Regions from separate parts of the Streptomyces sp. NBC_00704 genome, predicted to be linked through region 1. Evidence: riboswitches for the same ligand, from Rfam matches in the RefSeq annotation. Region 1 holds a riboswitch; the other holds the start of a gene.
What was found. Region 1 has a riboswitch for glycine ahead of gcvT (glycine cleavage system aminomethyltransferase GcvT). Riboswitches for the same ligand answer to the same signal wherever they lie in the genome.

Region 1 (6,988 bases):
GAACAGCAGCTGCGGGAACGCGAGCAGACCGTCCATCACCCGGCTGATCAGGGAGTCGACCCAGCCGCCGAAGAAGCCGGCGAGGATGCCCAGCACCGTTCCGAGGATCACGGCCACCACGGCGGACAGGAAGCCGACCAGGAGGGAGATCCGGGCCCCGTAGAGGATGCGGGCGAAGATGTCGCGGCCGTTGACCGGCTCGACGCCGAGCAGGTGGTCGCCGCTCAGGCCGCCCAGGGAACCCGTGGGGGTGCCGAAGAGCGGGTCGATGAGGTTCTCGTGGTACTCGTTCGGGTCCTGCCCGAGGAGGCTCGTGATGACGGGCGCGAGCAGCGCGACCACCACGAGGAGGAGCACCACGATTCCGCCCGTGAGGGCGAGCTTGTCCCGCTTGAGGCGCTCCCAGGCGATCCGGCCCAGGGAACGGCCCTGAACGGCCTTGGCGTCGCTGCTGGCGACCGCCGCTTCCTCGGCCGCACTCGGGGCCGCTTCCGCGGTCGGCTCGTGCAATGGTGCCGTCATCTGGCAGGGACCCCTCTCAACCGGCGGTAGCCGGCCCGCACTTGCCGCTGTAGCGGCGTGATCAGTCCGTAATACGCGGGGGATAAGTCCCCCTGGAGCGGGAGTCTTCAACGCTTTGGCGATCTGTTGCCAGACTTGGCAGTGAATGGATGCGTAAACGTGATGCGGGTAGAGGGGTTCCGTTATCCGGACGGCGGGTAACGCCCCCCGGACAGTGACAAATTCGGGCATATTGGGCGCGTCCACCCCATATCGCTGTTATCTACGCGCGAAGAAGTCCGACTCCTGCCATGGAGTCAGGAGCGGCGAAGGGGTCAGTAACGTCCGGCGGGCGGAAAGCCGTAGCCGCCCGCGGGAGCCTGGGCGGGAGCGGCGGCGTGCGCCTCGCGGTCGTAGAACGGCCGCGCGTTGGCGCGCATCCACATGACGACGGGGTCGTACTCGTCGGTCATGGCGACCGTCGAGACCGGCAGCCCGTCCGGCACCGCCGCGACGGACTGCTGCATCATCGCCCGGACGGCGTCCACGGCCGGCGGGGAGGACTCGTAGACGTCGAGACCGAGGGCCAGGTAGGGCGCGCCCAGCGCGGGCTGCACCCAGGCCCGGCGCAGCGCGCGGACCACCGGGGTGCGGTGGGCGTTCTGCGCGAGCAGGGCGTAGAACTGCGGGATCTCGATGCCGGGCTCGGACAGCCGCAGCGGGCCGGCGGGCTGGCGCTCCAGACCGGTGGCGATGCGGCGCAGGTCCAGCCAGGGGATGCCCATGCCACCGCCGGGGGCGTGCGGGTTCAGCCAGAGGCCGTAGTGGTCGGGGTAGAGCGTGCGGGCCGCGTCCAGCCCGTCGATCACCTCGTACGACCTGTTCCAGCCGCTGGCGCTCAGTTCCTGTGCGGAGGTCACGCAGGGCGCGTAGCCGTGGCCCTCGACCTCCATGTTCCCGTACTGCGCGTCCGGGGAGCCGGCCTGGCCGTGCCACAGCAGCATCCAGACCTGGCCGGAGGAAGGGGTCGCGAGCGCGCGCAGGAGCGCCTCGTAGGCGTCGTAGCGCCCGGGCGTGACCTGGCGCAGCATGTGCTCGACCTGACCGGTCGCGATGCCGCTGGCGCTCACCTGTACCGCCCCTTCTTCCGTGTCGTCCCGCGTCGGAGTCCAGCTTAAGCGTCCAAGGGGTCAGGAGGACCGGCACGTTGGCGGGTGCGGTCCGTTTGTGACCCCGGGCCCCCGCGCGCGAGCCGTAGCGGGCCGCGGCCCCCCGCCCCCGGGCCGCCCCCACGGCCCGTCCGCCCGACCTGGTCCGCGCGGCCCGTCCCCACGGCCTTTCCCCGCGGCCTCGCCGCGGGAACGCCGTCGGCCGCGGCCTCGCGGCCCTCCCCGCCGCCTTGTGGCGGGAACGCCGTCGGCCGCGGCCTCGCGCGATTGGTCAGGGCCGCGTGTAGAAGGGGCGGACCCGTTCCCGCAGCCACTCCCCCACCGGGTCCTGGGCGACGTCCAGCAGCACCAGGTTGACGGGCCAGGGCGACGCCGTCGCGCCCAGCGCCCTGCCGAGGGCCTCCAGCGGCAACGCGCGCAGGTCGCCCTCCCACTGGGAGAGTTCCACACCGACGAACATCACCGGGTCAGCCGTCTCGATCGCGGCCAGGCAGCGGCGGGCGGTGCGGACCACGCCGATGGCCTCGAACTCCGCGGAGGCCGCGGCCAGGAAGTCGACGGGGTCGTCCTGCCAGTCGGGCTCGTAGAGGCGGACCCGGCCGCCGCTCGCCGGGCCGTCCAGCGGGGTGCGGCCCGCCCGACACAGTTCGGCCACGGCCGGCGGCGGCAGCGGGACGCCGACCACGCCGTCGGGGTTGACCAGGATGCCGGCCTGCGGGGGCAGCCCGCGGGCGAACTCCACGGCCGGGGCGACCGTGAACGACATGTGCGCGCCGGCGACCCGGCGCAGCTGCTCCTCGGAGCTGAAGACCGGCACGTACACCTGGCCGTCCAGCTCCAGCGTGGGCAGGTCGAGGGGGCCGCTGTGCGGGCCGCCGCCGCCGGGCAGCGGCACCCATACGAAGCTGCGGCCGAGCACCTCCACGATCCGGGCGCCGGCCTCGGGCACGCCGAGGGAGGCGGAGAGCACCTCCTCCAGCTCGTTGCCGGGCCATCCGCCGTGCGAATGGGGGTGTGCCTGCGCCGGGAATTCCGTCGGGAAGTCCGCCGGTGGGAAGTCCATCTGCCTACCGCCTGCCGAGAACCGCTCTCACTGCTGTGACCGAAAGGCTAACGGGTGCCGGGAGGCCCGGTTCAGCCCGTGAAGCCGATGCGCCGCAGGACGTCGGCCGCGGGCCGGTCGAGCAGGACCGCCGCCCCGCAGCCCGCGGGCAGCCGCCCCTTCTCCACCGCGCGCAGCAGCCGGGCGGCCGCGCGGCGGTGCCGCAGGAAGGCGTAGCGCGAGACGCCCCGGCCGCGCTCGCGCTGGCCCGCCAGCGCCGTGTCCGCGCCGACGTCGAGGACGATCAGGTGGAGCGTGCCGCCGCGGCGGCGGGCCGCGCGGCCCAACCAGCCGCGGACCCAGGCCTGCGCGCCGCAGTCGTGCACGACGACGCCCCCGCCGCCGCGCAGGGCCCGGCGCAGCCCGGCGTAGTGGGAGAGGCGGACGAGGGGGCGGTAGAGGGCGTAGGGCAGGAAGCCGGGCATGCGCGCGTCCCAGCGGTCGCGGGTGTCCTGGGAGTCGACGCGGACGCCGCCCGCCGTCCGCCGCATCAGCGTGGACTTGCCGCTGCCGGGCAGGCCGGTCACCACGACCAGGTCGCGGGGTCCGAAGAGCAGGCCGTGCGGGCTGCGGCCGGCCCGGTCGCGGAGGTCACGGACGACGGGCGCGGGCCGCGCAGCGCGCGCGTCCCGGGCCGTCGGGCCCGGCCGGGCGGGCAGCGCGATCCCCGCGCCGGTGGCCAACGCCGTGGTCGTCGCCGTGCGCGTCGTCCTGTTCACCGTGATCGTCCTCCCCTGGGGTCAGGTGGGCCTCATCCCCGCCAAGCGTAAAGAGAAGGTAATGGGCGGCGTCTCGCGTTTTCATGCGCGTACCGACACAGGCCGGTTACAGATACGGCCCTGCCGTGATCGGGGCGGGCCGTGCGATGATGGCCGCGCCAACTGCATACCGGCCGTTTGAATCCGCGCGGGAGAGTCCTCAGCAGCAGCTTCGCTGGGGCGCCGAAGGAGCAAGTCCCTCCCTTGAATCTCTCAGGCACCGTTACCGCGCGGGCGAGGCACATCTGAAAAGCGGGTCGCCCACGGGCGGCTCCACCCAAGGTGCAAGTCACGATCTTCGCGATCATGGCGAACCTCTCAGGTTCCGATGACAGATGGGGAGGAACGACCTCGCCATCCCCCACGCCCGGATCCGCTCGCGCGGGGGACCCCATTGCCCCTGGGAGACGACCGACCGATGAGCAGTACCGAATCCACGGCCGTGCGCCGCACCGCGCTCGACGCCCTGCATCGCTCGCTCGGCGCGACGATGACCGACTTCGCCGGCTGGGACATGCCCCTGCGCTACGGCTCCGAGCGCGACGAGCACACCGCCGTCCGCACCCGGGCCGGGCTCTTCGACCTCTCGCACATGGGCGAGATCACCGTGAGCGGCCCGCAGGCGGCCGAGCTCCTGAACTTCGCGCTGGTGGGCGACCTCTCGGCCGTGGGCACGGGCCGCGCCCGCTACACCATGATCTGCCGGGCCGACGGCGGCATCCTGGACGACCTGATCGTGTACCGGCTCGCCGAGAGCGAGTACATGGTCGTCGCCAACGCCTCCAACGCCCAGGTCGTGCTGGACGCGCTCGTGGAGCGCTCGGCGGGCTTCGACGCCGAGGTCCGCGACGACCGGGACGCCTACGCGCTGATCGCCGTCCAGGGCCCGCAGTCGCCCGGCATCCTGAAGTCGCTGACCGACGCCGACCTCGACGGCCTGAAGTACTACGCCGGCCTGCCCGGCACGGTCGCCGGCGTCCCCGCCCTCATCGCGCGCACCGGCTACACCGGTGAGGACGGCTTCGAGCTGTTCGTGAAGCCGGAGCACGCCGTCGAACTGTGGCAGGCGCTGACCGAGGCCGGCGAGGGCGCCGGCCTGGTCCCCTGCGGTCTGTCCTGCCGGGACACGCTGCGCCTGGAGGCGGGCATGCCGCTGTACGGGCACGAGCTGAGCACCTCCCTCACCCCGTTCGACGCCGGGCTCGGCCGGGTGGTGAAGTTCCAGAAGGAGGGCGACTTCGTGGGCCGCGAGGCGCTCGCCGCGGCCGCCGCCCGCGCCGAGGAGAAGCCGCCGCGCGTGCTGGTCGGCCTGGTCGCCGAGGGGCGTCGCGTCCCCCGCGCCGGGTACGCGGTCGTCGCCGGCGGCGAGGTGATCGGCGAGGTCACCTCCGGCGCCCCCTCCCCCACCCTCGGCAAGCCGATCGCGATGGCGTACGTCGACGCGGCCCACGCGGCGCCGGGCGCCCCGGGCGTCGGCGTCGACATCCGCGGCGCGCACGAGCCGTACGAGGTCGTGGCGCTGCCGTTCTACCGGCGCCAGAAGTAGACACTGGGCGCGTCCCCGCGCCGCAGCGTGCGACCGGGCCGCGTGAGACTGCGCACATTCTCGCTGCTCACGTGCGTCCGCAGCCGTCCCCCTTCAACAGCACTCCACCGCGTACAGGAGAATTCAGGCCATGAGCAACCCCCAGCAGCTGCGCTACAGCAAGGAGCACGAGTGGCTGTCGGTCGTCGAGGACGGCGTCTCGACGGTCGGCATCACGGAGCACGCGGCCAACGCGCTCGGCGACGTGGTCTTCGTCCAGCTCCCGGAGGTCGGCGACGCGGTGACCGCGGGCGAGTCCTGCGGCGAACTGGAGTCGACGAAGTCGGTCAGCGAGCTGTACGCGCCCGTCTCCGGTGAGATCGCCGAGGTCAACCAGGACGTCGTCGACGACCCGTCGCTGGTGAACTCCGCCCCCTTCGAGGGCGGATGGCTGTTCAAGGTACGCGTGACGGACGAGCCGGGCGACCTGCTCTCCGCCGACGAGTACACCGCCTACACCGCCGGCTGAGGAGTCGCAGACGCATGTCCGTCCTGAACACGCCCCTGCACGAGCTCGACCCGGAGATCGCCGCCGCGGTCGACGCCGAGCTGAACCGCCAGCAGTCCACGCTCGAGATGATCGCCTCGGAGAACTTCGCTCCGCTCGCGGTCATGGAGGCGCAGGGCTCGGTGCTGACCAACAAGTACGCCGAGGGCTACCCGGGCCGCCGCTACTACGGCGGCTGCGAGCACGTGGACGTCGCCGAGCAGATCGCGATCGACCGGATCAGGGAGCTGTTCGGCGCCGAGTACGCCAACGTGCAGCCCCACTCCGGCGCGTCCGCCAACCAGGCCGCCCTGTTCGCGCTGGCCCAGCCCGGCGACACCATCCTCGGGCTCGACCTGGCCCACGGCGGCCACCTGACCCACGGGATGCGGCTGAACTTCTCCGGCAAGCAGTTCGACGTGGTCGCCTACCACGTGGACCCGGTGACCGGCCTGGTCGACATGGCCGAGGTCGAGAAGCTCGCCAGGGAGCACCGCCCGAAGGTGATCATCGCGGGCTGGTCGGCGTACCCGAGGCAGCTGGACTTCGCCGAGTTCCGCCGCATCGCCGACGAGGTCGAGGCGTACCTGTGGGTGGACATGGCGCACTTCGCCGGTCTGGTCGCGGCGGGCCTGCACCCGAACCCGGTCCCGTACGCCGACGTCGTCACCTCCACCACCCACAAGACGCTGGGCGGGCCCCGGGGCGGTGTCATCCTCGCGAAGAAGGCGTTCGCGAAGAAGCTGAACTCGTCCGTCTTCCCGGGCTTCCAGGGCGGCCCCCTGGAGCACGTGATCGCCGCCAAGGCGGTCTCCTTCAAGGTCGCGGCCTCGGAGGACTTCAAGGAGCGCCAGCGCCGTACAGTGGACGGTGCGCGCATCCTCGCCGAGCGCCTGACGGCCGAGGACACGCGCAAGGCCGGTGTGAACGTCCTGTCCGGCGGCACGGACGTCCATCTGATCCTGGTCGACCTGCGCGAGTCGGAGCTCGACGGGCAGCAGGCCGAGGACCGTCTCCACGAGGTCGGCATCACCGTCAACCGCAACGCGGTCCCGAACGACCCCCGGCCGCCGATGGTCACCTCGGGTCTGCGGATCGGCACGCCGGCCCTCGCGACCCGCGGCTTCACCGCCGAGGACTTCGCGGAGGTCGCGGACGTGATCGCGCGGACGCTGACGGCGCCCTCGCCGTTCCCCGAGGCCGACCGCGCGGAGCTGAAGGCGAGGGTCACGGCCCTGGCCGACAGGCACCCGCTGTACCCCGGCCTGAACAAGTAGTTCCACGGCGGGGGCGCCCGACGACGTGCGCCCCCGCCCTTTTTGAAGGAGTACCCGTGGCCATCTCGGTCTTCGACCTGTTCTCGATCGGCATCGGCCCGTCCAGCTC
Region 2 (6,988 bases), 4.5 Mb from region 1:
CTGATCAAGGCGACCGAAGTGGCCGTGGCGACGGCGTAGAACGCACCACGACCCGCCCGGCGAACAGAGCCGCCCGCACACACATCGGCCCCCGCGCGATCCGGTGGGGGCACAGACGGTCTCGTCCCACCCCGGCCGACAGGACCCCGCGAGCGGCGGGCAGGGACCAGCGGCCCCCGCACAGGCGCACCGACCTCGACGGGCGACGCACGGGCCCACCGACCCCGGCGGGCGACGCACGGCCGACAGGACCCGACGGGCGACGGACGGGCGACCGGCCCCGACGGGCGGCGCACGGCCAACAGGACCCGGCGGGCGACGCCGGACGGTCTCTTCCCACCCCGGCGACAGGACCACGCCAGCGGCCGGCAGGGACCAGCGGCCCGCGCACAGGCGCACCGACCTCGACGGGCGAGGGACGGGCCGACCGACCCCGACAGGACCCGGCAGGCGACGCACGGCCGACAGGACCCGGCAGGCGACGCACGGGCGACCGGCCCCGACGGGCGGCGCACGGCCAACAGGACCCGGCAGGCGACGCACGGGCGACCGGCCCCGACGGGCGGCGCACGGCCAACAGGACCCGGCGGGCGACGCCGGACGGTCTTCCCACCCCGGCCGACAGGACCACGCCAGCGGCCGGCAGGGACCAGCGGCCCGCGCACAGGCGCACCGACCTCGACGGGCGACGCACGGGCCGACCGACCCCGGCAGGCGACGCACGGCCGACAGGACCCGACGGGCGACGGACAGGGGACGGCCGACGGCGGGCAGGGGGCGCCGGGCAGCAACGACCGGGCAGACGTGGTCTGGGTGGCTCACAAGGCGCGCGCCGCGCGGTCACTCGCGCGCCGACGGGGCCACCGGGCCCGCGAACGGCCGCAGGGCCCCCTCCGTCGTGGAGGGGGCCCTGCGGTCGGCGTCACGCTCGATCAGTCCTCGTACGCGTCCAGCGGCGGGCACGAGCAGACCAGGTTCCGGTCGCCGAAGGCCTGGTCGATCCGGCGCACCGGCGGCCAGTACTTGTCGGCGGCCGACACCCCGGCCGGGAAGACGGCCTCCTCACGCGAGTACGCGTGCTTCCACTCCCCGCCCAGGGCGGCGGCGGTGTGCGGGGCGTGGTGCAGCGGGTTGTCCTCGGCCGGCCATGCACCCGAGCCGACCTTCTCGATCTCCGCGCGGATCGCGATCATCGCGTCGCAGAACCGGTCCAGCTCGACGAGGTCCTCGGACTCGGTCGGCTCGATCATCAGCGTCCCCGCCACCGGGAACGACATCGTCGGCGCGTGGAAGCCGTAGTCGATCAGCCGCTTGGCGACGTCGTCGACGCTCACACCGGTCGCCTTGGTCAGCGGCCGCAGGTCGATGATGCACTCGTGCGCCACCAGCCCGCCCGGCCCGTTGTAGAGCACGGGGTAGTGCGGCTCCAGCCGCTTGGCGACGTAGTTCGCGCTGAGCACCGCCACCTGGGTGGCCCGCTTGAGGCCCTCGCCGCCCATGAGCCGCACATAGGCCCAGGAGATCGGCAGGATCCCCGCGGAACCCCAGGGAGCCGCGGAGATCGGTCCCACGCCGGTCTCCGGGCCCGCGGCGGGCTGCAGCGGGTGGTTGGGCAGATAGGGCGCGAGGTGCGACCGTACGGCGACCGGGCCGACTCCCGGACCGCCGCCGCCGTGCGGGATGCAGAACGTCTTGTGCAGGTTCAGGTGGGAGACGTCACCGCCGAAGTGCCCCGGCTTGGCCAGCCCGACCAGCGCGTTGAGGTTCGCGCCGTCGACGTAGACCTGCCCGCCGGCCTCGTGCACCTGAGCGCAGATGTCGGCGACGTGCTCCTCGAACACCCCGTGCGTCGACGGGTAGGTGATCATCAGCACCGCGAGCTCGTCCCGGTGCTTCTCGATCTTCACACGGAGGTCCTCGACGTCGATCTCGCCGTCCTCGGCGGTCCTCACGACGACGACCTTCATGCCCGCCATCACCGCGCTGGCCGCGTTGGTCCCGTGCGCGGAGGACGGGATCAGGCACACGGTCCGCTGCTCGTCGCCGTTGCCCCGGTGGTAGCCGCGCACGGCGAGCAGCCCGGCCAGCTCGCCCTGCGACCCGGCGTTCGGCTGCAACGACACCTTGTCGTACCCGGTGACCTCGGCGAGCCGCTCCTCCAGCTCACGGATGAGCGTCAGGTAGCCCTCGGCCTGCTCGGCCGGTGCGAAGGGGTGCATCTGCCCGAACTCGGGCCAGGTGACCGGCTCCATCTCGGTGGTCGCGTTGAGCTTCATGGTGCACGAGCCCAGGGGAATCATGCCGCGGTCGAGCGCGTAGTCCCGGTCGGCGAGGCGGCGCAGGTAGCGCAGCATCGCCGTCTCGGAGCGGTACCGGTGGAAGACGGGGTGCGTCAGGACCGCGTCGGAGCGCAGCAGACCGGCGGGCAGCGCGTCCTCGGTGACCGCGTCGAGCGCCTCGACGTCGCCCGTCACGCCGAACGCGGCCCACACCGCGGCCAGCTGCGCCCGCCCGGTCGTCTCGTCACAGGCGACCGACACGTGGTCGGCGTCGACGAGGTGCAGGTTCACCCCGTGCTCGCGCGCCCCGGCGACGACCTGCGCGGCCTTCCCCGGCGCCCGCACGGTCAGCGTGTCGAAGTAAGAGCCGTGCAGGACGTCGATCCCGCCGGCCCGGAGCCCGGCGGCGAGCACGGCCGCGTACCGGTGGGTGCGCCGGGCGATGCCCCGCAGCCCGTCGGGCCCGTGGTAGACGGCGTACATCCCCGCCATCACCGCGAGCAGCACCTGCGCCGTGCAGATGTTGCTGGTGGCCTTCTCCCGCCGGATGTGCTGCTCACGCGTCTGCAACGCGAGCCGGTAGGCCTTGTTGCCGTCCACGTCGACGGACACGCCCACGAGCCGCCCGGGCAGGCTGCGCGCGAACTTCTCGTGGACGGCCATGTAGCCGGCGTGCGGTCCGCCGAAGCCCATCGGCACCCCGAACCGCTGGGTGGTGCCGACGGCGATGTCGGCCCCCAGCTCCCCCGGCGACTTCAGCAGGGTCAGCGCGAGGAGGTCCGCGGCGACCGTGACGAGCGCGCCCAGACCGTGCGCCTGCTCGACCAGCGCCCCGAGATCACGGACGGCGCCGGAGGCTCCCGGGTACTGCACCAGCACGCCGTTGATCTCGCGCTCGGCGATCTCCGCCGGGATCCCGTCGCTCAGATCGGCGACGACGACCTCGACGCCGGCCGGCTCGGCACGCGTCTCGATCACGGCGATGGTCTGCGGCAGCGCGTCCGCGTCGACGAGGAAGAGGCCCTTCTTGTTCTTCCCCATCCGCCGCGAGAGCGCCATCGCCTCGGCGGCGGCCGTGCCCTCGTCCAACAGCGACGCACCGGACGTCGGCAGTCCGGTCAGGTCGGCGACCATGGTCTGGAAGTTCAGCAGCGCCTCCAGCCGGCCCTGCGAGATCTCCGGCTGGTACGGCGTGTACGCCGTGTACCAGGCGGGGTTCTCCATGACGTTGCGCAGGACGACCGGCGGCGTGAACGTGCCGTAGTAGCCGAGCCCGATCATCGGGGCGAGGACCTGGTTGCGATCCGCCAGGGAGCGCAGCTCGGCCAGCACCTCGGCCTCGGTGCGCGCGCCGGGCAGGTCCAGCGCATCGGCGTTCTTGATCACGTCCGGGACCGCGGCGGCCGTGAGCTCGTCGAGCGAGCCGTAGCCCACGTGAGCGAGCATCTTGGCCTGCGCCTCGTGATCGGGTCCTACATGGCGCTGCTCGAACGGGATTCCCTGCTCGAGTTCGGAGAGTGGAATGCGATGGGCGGTCATTACGGAGGCCTCCTGGTCTGACACGACCTTCGTGGGTCACCACGGCGCGGGTACCCGGACGGCCTCCCCCTCTGTCATCTCAACCTGAGAGCTTCACCGGCCGCCCGAGGGACGACCGGCTTTCACCGTCGGTGAGAGCGGGGTCCGTCGACGCCGTCGGACCCGCCCTGCTTTCCAGAGTGACCTCGTCCGTGCGGTACGTGAGCCTGAGAGATTCCGGGGAGGATTTGCTCCTTCGGCGCCTCCGATGTCGTTCGGAGGACTCTCCCGCACGGGGTCAGCAGCCGTTGTCAGACTACCAGCGAGGTCAACATCACCCTCTCGAGTGGCCGCCGATCCCATTGTGCACTTTTGTAGTGCTAACGGATGAGTTGCGACCCAGTGGAGGGCCCGTGCAGACCGACATCGATCCGCGCAACCTGATCGGCCGCAAGGCGTTCGACCGCAACGGCACCAAGATCGGCACCGTCGACGAGGTCTACCTGGACGACGCGACCGGCGTGCCGGAGTGGGCGGCCATACGCACGGGTCTTTTCACCCGCGACGCCTTCGTCCCCCTGGAGCCCAGCGAACTGGTCGAGGGCGCCCTGCGCATCCCGTTCGACCGGGCCCTGATCAAGGACGCCCCGGACTTCGGCGTGGGCCGCCACCTCTCCCCGGAGCAGGAACTCCAGCTCTACCACCACTACGGTCTCGACCTGGGCAGCCCTCCCCCGCTGCCCGACCACGACTTCGGGCGGCTGGCCGGCACGGACGACGGCTGAGCGCTCAGCCGCAGGCCCGTATCAGCGCCTCCAGCATCCCGGCCGGGTCGTACAGCGGCCGGGCTCCGTCCGTGACGACTCTTCGTGTGCCGGCGTCGACCGGATCGGTTCTCGCCCAGTCGGCGGGACCGACGCACAGCTCCACCTCCAGACCGGACCCGGTGCGATGCCGCCATTCGGTCAGCGGCCCCCAGGCACGGACCCGCACCACCTCGCCCAGGGACAGCTCCCGCAGCCAGGCGTCGTCGGCCGCGTACCCGTCGGGCGCCGTCGACAGCAGCAGCAGATCGACGTCGGAGTCGGCGCGCGCCGCCCCCCGCGCACACGACCCGACGAGCAGCAGACCGGCCGCGTCGCCGCGACCGGCGGCCCACCGCGCCACCCGGCCCGTCACCGAACCCATCTCGGCCGCCCGCTGCGGCGACACCCCGGCAGCCCGCTCCGCGCACCGCTCCCCGTCGACGTTCATCCGGCTCCCCCTCCCCTGTCGGCGCCGCCGCCCGGCACCGCCGTCCCTCACGAGTCCCGCCACACCACCCGGCGTCCTTCGGACGACCCACTCGCCCTCACTCTATGTAACTGACCGGTCTCGCCGAGAGTTCCCGGATCCCCATCCCGTGAGCCCGAGATCGGGACCGGTCACTCCGGCGGCCTGCGGCCCGCCGCCCACGTCGGGTCCTCGCCGTACCAGCGGCAGCGGATCCGCCGGTTCCAGCCCCGGATCGTCCGTCCGGAAGGTCCGCACCCGCCCGGGCTCCGACTCGGGCGTCTCGAAACGCACCGTCACCCGGCCGAGCCCACTGCCCTGCACCCACCCGTGCCCCAGCTCGGCATGGCGGACGTCGTGCCCGGGCCGCCACTGCCGCTCGGCCGGCGCCGCCTCCTCGACGACGGGCTCACCGGCCGGTTCCTCCTCGGGCCCGTCCGCACGCTCCTCCGCGGCCTGGGCGAACAGGTCCTCCTGGGTGAAGTCCGCGAGGCCGCTGACGCCGACCCCCAGCAGCCGCACGCCACCGGTCGTGTCCACGGCGTCCAGCAGCCGCGCCGCCGCCTCACGGACCACCGCGGGATCGTCGGTCGGCCCACGCAGCGTCTCGGACCGGGTGAGCGTGGAGAAGTCGTAGCGCCGCACCTTCAGCACGATGGTCCGCCCGGACAGACCGGCCTCGCGCAGCCTGCGCACGCACCGGTCCGCGAGCCTGTGCACCTCCAGCTCGACCCGCGTCCGGTCGTGGATGTCCACGTCGTAGGTGTCCTCCACGGACACGGACTTGGTCTCACGCTCGGCCACCACCGGCCGGTCGTCCCGCGCCAGCGCCATGGCGTACAGGGCGTGCCCGTGCGCCTTGCCCAGCAGCCTCACCAGCTCGTCCTCACCGGCCTCGGCGATCTCGTCGACCGTGGTGATGCCGGCCCGCCGGAGATGGTCCCCCGTGGCCGGGCCGACCCCCGGCAGCGTGCGCACGGACAGGGGCCCGAGCATGGCCCGCTCGGTGCCCGGCTCGATCAGCACCAGGCCGTCAGGTTTGGCCTGCTCCGAGGCGATCTTGGCGAGCATCTTGCAGGAGGCCAGCCCCACCGAACCGGTCAGACCGGTGACCGCCCGTATGTCCCCGCGCAGCCGGCTGCCGGCCAGCCGTGCGGAGTCGCCGTCCCAGGCGGCCTCACCGGCCTCCAGGTCCACGAACGCCTCGTCCAGGCTCAGCGGCTCGACCAGCGGCGACAGCGCCCGCAGCAGCCCCATCACCTGCTCGCTGATCGAACGGTAGAACGCGAAGCGCGGCACGAGATAGGCGGCGTTGGGCGCCAGGCGGCGCGCCTGCGCCGTGGGCATCGCGGAGTGCACTCCGAAGACACGCGCCTCGTAGGACGCCGTCGCCACCACCCCGCGCGGCCCCAGACCGCCCACGACCACGGCTTTCCCGCGCAGACTCGGCTTGGACGCCTGCTCCGCCTGGGCGAAGAAGGCATCCATGTCGAGATGCAGGATGGTGGGCGCGTTTCTCACATGTCCGATGCTGCACCACGCCACTGACAACGGCGTTCCACCACTGCCGCCGACGCCCCGGACCCGAACCCGCTTCAAGCCGCCCGGTCGCTCCGACGCGCCGGAAGGGCCTCAGACGGCCCGATTGCGCCGACGCGCCAGCTCGTCCGCCGGATTGTGCCCGACGAGCGTCTCCCCCGTGTCCACGCGCTCCCCGTGCAACTGCGACAGCGCGCTCTCCACGTCTCGCCACACCACGCCCACGGCGATCCCGAACACGCCCTGCCCGCCCTGGAGCAGGGCGTGGACCTCGTCCGGCGAGGTGCACTCGTACACGGTCGCGCCGTCGCTCATCAGCGTCATGCGCTCCAGGTCGCTGAACCCGCGCTCGCGCAGGTGCTGGACGGCGCTGCGGATGT

Region 2: linked by a shared signal. The riboswitch ahead of gcvP (aminomethyl-transferring glycine dehydrogenase) and the one ahead of gcvT (glycine cleavage system aminomethyltransferase GcvT) in region 1 are both predicted to bind glycine.

What each region holds. Positions count from the first base shown of each region.
Region 1 is NZ_CP109000.1:5,733,978-5,740,965, reverse strand. Features, by position in the region: gene OG802_RS25050 (ABC transporter permease) at 1-522, opposite strand, end outside; gene OG802_RS25045 (enhanced serine sensitivity protein SseB C-terminal domain-containing protein) at 837-1,631, opposite strand; gene OG802_RS25040 (enhanced serine sensitivity protein SseB) at 1,942-2,733, opposite strand; gene OG802_RS25035 (AAA family ATPase) at 2,805-3,497, opposite strand; glycine riboswitch at 3,670-3,769, shown strand; glycine riboswitch at 3,770-3,875, shown strand; gene gcvT (glycine cleavage system aminomethyltransferase GcvT) at 3,949-5,076, shown strand; gene gcvH (glycine cleavage system protein GcvH) at 5,207-5,584, shown strand; gene glyA (serine hydroxymethyltransferase) at 5,599-6,879, shown strand; gene OG802_RS25015 (L-serine ammonia-lyase) at 6,936-6,988, shown strand, end outside.
Region 2 is NZ_CP109000.1:1,249,262-1,256,249, forward strand. Features, by position in the region: gene OG802_RS05520 (TOBE domain-containing protein) at 1-39, shown strand, start outside; gene gcvP (aminomethyl-transferring glycine dehydrogenase) at 933-3,818, opposite strand; glycine riboswitch at 4,003-4,098, opposite strand; gene OG802_RS05530 (PRC-barrel domain-containing protein) at 4,211-4,582, shown strand; gene OG802_RS05535 (nucleotidyltransferase domain-containing protein) at 4,587-5,051, opposite strand; gene OG802_RS05540 (DNA polymerase IV) at 5,154-6,590, opposite strand; gene OG802_RS05545 (MerR family transcriptional regulator) at 6,702-6,988, opposite strand, start outside.